One region of the Paenibacillus sp. FSL E2-0178 genome, then DNA from elsewhere that is predicted to be linked to it. Evidence: riboswitches for the same ligand, from Rfam matches in the RefSeq annotation. Region 1 holds a riboswitch; the other holds the start of a gene.
What was found. A riboswitch is a leader RNA that binds a small molecule or an ion and turns the genes downstream of it on or off. The one in region 1 is predicted to bind thiamine pyrophosphate.

Region 1 (3,082 bases):
GGCTATTGAAGAAGAGCATCTCTCCTTCAGCACTGCGCTGGAATTCGCCGACCGCTTCCGTACACTGGAGGACGTATCCTACCAGGATAAGCAGTCCTTTATCCATTGTCATAAGAAGTCTTTTGGACAGGTAGAGGATTTCGTATTCAAGAATCTGGTTGCCGGGCTGGAGCCGTTTCTCGACCCTGCGGAGATCGATGGCGCGTATTTTGAGACCTTGCCTTTTTTCGTGGATGAACGGATGCTGGTGCAGGCTTTCTATGGCTTCAACCGCGTGGAAGAAATAGATGAGATCAGTGTCGAGCTGCGCTACCGTGCCTCCCAGCTGGATGGGCTGAATATGGAGGGTAAACCCTATACCAGTGCCAGCGATCCCGAATATATCGAACAGTATACCTCTGAGCATTGCTACAGCCGCTGGGGGCCGGACACCTATTATATGACCAATGAGCAGACCTTCTGCTGCCTGAGTCGGGCGGAAACTGACATCGCCACCCAGCTGATTAATCAGATGTACGGGGAGTATTATTACGGGCTGCTGCTGAGTATTTTTCATAAAATCGTGCTGCTGAAGCTGGCCAATCTGCATTCCCGGCTGCGCATCAACCACGATTATGACGAGATCGAGAATCTGATCTTCCTGATTAATAAGTTCTCGGCCAAATTCTACTTTCTGGAGCTGATTTCGCAGTCGCAGGGACGGGAGATCTTCTTCCAGCTGCGCAAGGTTTACGGCAATGACGCCCTGTTCGATGAAGTGAAGATGACCTTGAATGACCTGTTCCAGTATCAGGATAAATTCCAGGCCAAACGCCGGGATACGCTGCTGATGGTCCTGACTGTATTTACGGTAATAAGCGGGATTTACGGAATGAATCAGGTCATTGAGGACTTGAAGGCACCGATCGATTGGAGCAAAATGCTGGAGTACTCTGCGTTTGAGTACCTGGCGCTGTTCCTCACCTTCTCCGGGATCGCAGTCAGCCTGGGCCTGACGCTGAGGGAGGCGTGGAACGGAATACGCAGCCGCCGTAAGAAGCGGTTCTATGATAAGGATTGAGGGGCCACTGGACAACAGCGGAACTGCCGTCTATAATACACCGTAAGAACATAGCAATACCCGTGAACTTCATAGAACCAGGGGTGCTGGAATTGGCCGGCTGAGATTGTATCCCACAAGATACTGACCCTTATACCTGATCTGGATAATGCCAGCGTAGGAATCTTCATTCAACCCCGAGCCCCTTCATGGGCCTGAAGTTGAACTCACCTTGCGCAAGTAACTGGCGTCCCGGTCTCCGGGGCGCTTTTTGGTATGGGTTACTCTGAATTTTGGAAGACTAGGGATTGCTGGAAGGAGAGAGAAGAGAAATGGGAGTCAAAAAAGTATTACCGCTGCTGCTCAGCTCTATGCTTGTGCTCGTGATGGCCGGATGCGGCAACGGGAACGGCAACCCGGGCGGCAATGCCGGAGGCAGCACACCTGCCGCCGGGAACAGCACCGCTGCACCTGAAGCAACTGCAGCCGGCACCACCAACGCGCCTAAAGAGCTGACCCCGGTTAAGATTGCGCTGGATTGGACGCCGAACACGAATCACACCGGCCTGTATACCGCCAAAGAGCTGGGGTATTACGCAGAGGAAGGTCTTGACGTAGAGATCGTGCAGCCGGGTTCCGCCGGTTCGGATACGATGGTCACTTCCGGTGAAGCCCAGTTTGGCATCAGTGCACAGGAGGCGCTCACCCTGGCCCGCCTGCAGGATGTGCCGCTCGTATCCATCGCCGCTATCATTCAGCATAATACCTCCGGCTTTGCCGCTCCAAAGGACCGCAACATTAAGACGCCGAAAGACTTCGAAGGCAAAACCTACGGAGGCTGGGGCTCTCCTGCGGAAGAAGCAGCCATGAAAGCCATCATGGACCCCGATGGCGGAGATGTCTCCAAAGTGAAATTGGTGAATATCGGCGAAGCTGACTTCTTCACTGCGGTGAAACGCGATATCGACTTCGCCTGGATCTTCTACGCCTGGACCGGGATTGAAGCCGAGCTGCGCGGCGAGCCGCTGGATATGCTGTACCTGAAGGATTACGCGCCGCAGCTGGATTACTACACACCGGTGCTCACAACCAGTGAGAAGGAAATCGCCGAGCATCCGGAAGTGGTGAAGGCTTTCCTCAAAGCTACGTCGAAAGGTTACCAATACGCGATCGACAACCCGGAAGAAGCGGCCACTGTCCTCTCCGACGCTGTGCCTGATCTTGATCCCGAGCTGGTGCTGGCCAGCCAGAAATGGCTCAGCCCGAAATACAAGGACGATGCCGCCCGCTGGGGTGAGCAGAAGCTAGAAATCTGGCAGAATTATGCCGACTGGATGTACGGCCTGAAGCTGCTCGATAAGCCGCTGGATGCCGCAAGTACGTTTACGAATGAATTTTTGCCGGAAGGCCAGTAAACACCGAGTGGAATAGTAATGACACTAACTCACATGAGAGGAATGAATAATAAATGGCTAATACACTGCTTAGCATTCAGGTAATTCCCAAGACTCCAAACAATGAGGATTCGATCCCTTACGTGGACACTGCGATTGAGGTAATTCAGAAGTCGGGGGTCAAGCATCAGGTGAATCCGCTTGATACCACCATGGAAGGCGAGCTCACGGAGCTGCTGGAAGTTGTACGTCAGATGCATGAGGCACTGATTGCCTCCGGCAGCCCGAGCGTGATCTCCCAGATCAAGATCGCCCATAATCCCAGCGGCATTAGCATGGACAAGCTGACGGAGAAATACCGGCCGTGAGAAGCACCTGGAGACAAATCTGGCCGCCCCTTGTGGCGGTCATCTTTTTTCTGGGCGCATGGCAAATTGCGGTATCGGTGTTCCATATCCCGGCCTGGCAGCTGCCCAGCCCGTCCGATATCGCGCGTGAATCACGCGGCAACGCCTCCGGGATCTGGGCGCATACGGCCGCAACGCTGCGGCTGACCCTGATCGGCTTCCCGGTCGGCACCGGCATCGGCCTCATTGTGGCTCTGCTGCTCCATCTGCTGCCCTGGCTTAAGCGAGCGCTCTACCCGCTG
Region 2 (3,082 bases), 2.1 Mb from region 1:
CACCGGAGGTATTGGGCAGCAGCGTCATGTGGGAAGGAATATGGCTAATAATATTGTCCTTGCTCTCCGGATCTACCCGGCGCAGGGCAACCGTAATGACCTGTGAACCCGAGCGGGCGATCACTTCGGGAATAAGAGTGTTGCGGCTGTATTTTCCGGTCCCGATGAACAGTCTGCTCGTTAAAGTAACTCCTCCAATAATCAAAGGATCCTGCATCATATCGCCTCCTGTGATAAGTCGTTGCCTTTATCTTAATTGCGTATTGGCATTCTTGCGTCTACCGCACACACAGTTACCAGTTACCTAGCCTCCGCCGACAAAATGAACCAGCTCAACTCGGTCACCTTCATTCAGCAATGTATCTTCATAAACCTCTCTGCCGGCAAGCTCACCATTCAGCTCCACAATAACCAGCTTCCCGGTCCACTCAGGCCGGGCCAGAAGATCAGCCAGCGTCCGGCAGCTCTCTTCATACCTTCCTCTGCGTCCGTTAACGGTCAAATTCATTCCAGTTCACCTCCTTTGCCCGGTAAGGGAGCTTCATTCAGGACTTCAGCATATGCTGCGGCCTGAACGGATGATCTGTAAGCCTGAGCGGCGCCAGCAGGATCCGTCGCTCCGCATATCCCGGACATTACGGCTATTCCGGCAGCCCCCTTCGACAGAACGATTCCGGTATTGCCCGGTGTGATGTTTCCGATAGCAATCAGCGGTATACTGCTGGAGCGGACGGCCAATTCCAGCTGCGCCAGGCCCCGTTCCCGCTGTCCGGGCTTGCAGGCCGTGGGGAATACATGTCCATACAGACAAAAGTCCGCTCCCTGCTGTCCGGCGCGTGCCGCTTCCTCCGGGGAATGCACCGACCTGCCCAGCCGCAGGCCCGGGGCAATGCCGCGCGCCTTGGCAGGCGGCAGGCTGTGCCAGGCCAATTGGACGCCGGCTGCCCCTGCTGCCAGAGCCACATCAATCCGGTCATTAATAACCAGCTTTGAGGGCGGAACCCCCGCTTGCAGCAACCGCTCTGCGGCAGCCAGAAGCTCCCGTGCGGACAGGGCTTTTTCCCGGAGATGGATATAATCCACCATGGTATGTACTGCAGCAGCCAGCCCCGCAAACTGCTCCGGATTCAGCCTCCCGTCCGAGATCAAATGGATTTTTTTCAGCACCTTCACCTTCCCCTCTATACGGCATTCCGGAAAATACAAAAAGACCGCCCCCTGTATCAGGAAGCAGTCCGGAATATAAGCAGGAATACCGGGTAAACCGTTACCCCTGCTGCATTATTCATTCTCCACTTCCCTACGCTGGTATAAACCAGATCAGGTTCAAAGGGTCCGAACAGATATGTTCGTCTCAGCCTTGCGGCACCCCTAGTGACCGTTCATATTCTATTGTTCTTGCAGTTTGTATATTAGCATATTATTCCTGTAAGAGCTATTCTTTAATAGATTCAATCATTTGCTCCAAGCGGATGAAGCGGCAAAAAAGCCAGCCTTCCGGCTGACTTTTCATCTGTTGAACGTTTGATTCTTTAAACCAGTATAAACTTATCCGGCTTACAAAGCAGTGCCAATGGTCAGCCGTTAACGATCTCGCCGCCGTTCACATGCATGACCTGTCCGCTCACATAAGAGGAATCATCGGAGGCCAGATATACATAAGCCGGTGCCAGCTCCTCGGGCTGTCCCGGACGCTTCATCGGCTGGGTGCCGCCGAATTCACTGACCTTCTTCGCGTCAAACGTAGACGGAATCAGCGGCGTCCAGATCGGGCCCGGTGCTACCGCATTCACGCGGATGCCTTGGTCTGCGAGATTCATCGACAGGGAGCGGGTGAAGCTGAGAATTGCTCCTTTGGTGGACGAATAGTCCAGCAGCTGCGGGCTGCCGCGGTACGCCGTGATAGACGTAGTGTTGATGATCGTGGAGCCTTTTTTGAGATGGGGCATCGCTGCCTTGGTCAGATAGAACATGGAGAATATATTCGTCCGGAACGTCCGCTCCAGCTGCTCGGCGGTAATGTCCTCAATCTTATCCTGCGGATGCTGCTCTGCCGCATTGTTGATCAGGATGTCCAGCTTGCCGAGTCCCTCAATGGTTTTATTAATCAGATCCTGACAGAAGGCCTCGACCCCGATATCACCGGAGATCAGAATACACTTTCGACCCTCCTGCTCCACCTGGCGTTTGGTTTCTTCCGCATCTTCATGCTCATTCAGATAGGATATCACCACATCTGCGCCTTCTTTGGCAAAATGAACGGCAACCGCACGCCCGATTCCGCTGTCCCCTCCGGTAATAAGCGCGGCCTTGCCCAGCAGCTTGCCTGCTGCCTTGTAAGCCGAGGTTTCAAACTCCGGAAGCGGGTTCATCTCGCTTTCAATTCCGGGCTGCTGGTCCTGTACCTGCGGAGGCAGGGTTTTGACGGGTTGTTTGCTGGTGTCTGGCATAATCCATTCTCCTTTCGCTGTACCGTTATACTGTTTTACTAATCATGTTAGGTTGGCTAAAAGTCTGGTGTTTATGCATCATACTTGCCTAGCAAAAATCGCTTTACGTTATTTTACTTACCACATAGGGAAGCCGGCCAAACAAAAAATCTTCAGTCCAACGCGTTCCCGCTCCATTATAGAGCCTGTAGAAGGAGAGTTATTCTCATGTCCAAAAAATCAAAAAGCATCATCGTTGCCGTCAAAGGTGTCATCCTGTATCAGGGCAGAATCCTCATCGTCAAGCGGGCTGCCGTCGATTCTGCAGGTGCCGGAAGCTGGGAATGTGCCGGAGGCAAAATCGAATTCGGTGAAAGCCTGGAGGCTGCACTGGAAAGAGAAATTCTTGAGGAAACCGGACTGGCGGTTACGACAGAACGTATCCTTTATGCGGTGACCCTGCTCACTGACCCTGCTAGACAGGTAGTGATTATCACCTATTTATGCCGCGCAGCCCGTGGCGAAATCCAGCTCTCGGAAGAGCATACCGATTACCGCTGGTGCACCGTGAGCGAAATGAATGCCCTGCTGCCGCCGCAGATTATCGCTGACTTTCAGGAGCACGGCATTTTTGAGCTGGAAGGGTTGTTGCG

Region 2: another riboswitch for thiamine pyrophosphate. It lies ahead of MHI42_RS09630 (thiamine phosphate synthase); the one in region 1 lies ahead of MHI42_RS18305 (ABC transporter substrate-binding protein).

Annotation. Positions count from the first base shown of each region.
Region 1 is NZ_CP151953.1:4,219,094-4,222,175, forward strand. Features, by position in the region: gene MHI42_RS18300 (hypothetical protein) at 1-1,060, shown strand, start outside; TPP riboswitch at 1,130-1,240, shown strand; gene MHI42_RS18305 (ABC transporter substrate-binding protein) at 1,372-2,454, shown strand; gene MHI42_RS18310 (MTH1187 family thiamine-binding protein) at 2,508-2,801, shown strand; gene MHI42_RS18315 (ABC transporter permease) at 2,798-3,082, shown strand, end outside.
Region 2 is NZ_CP151953.1:2,132,296-2,135,377, forward strand. Features, by position in the region: gene MHI42_RS09620 (thiazole synthase) at 1-217, opposite strand, end outside; gene thiS (sulfur carrier protein ThiS) at 305-508, opposite strand; gene MHI42_RS09630 (thiamine phosphate synthase) at 505-1,167, opposite strand; TPP riboswitch at 1,281-1,383, opposite strand; gene MHI42_RS09635 (SDR family oxidoreductase) at 1,578-2,450, opposite strand; gene MHI42_RS09640 (NUDIX domain-containing protein) at 2,658-3,082, shown strand, end outside.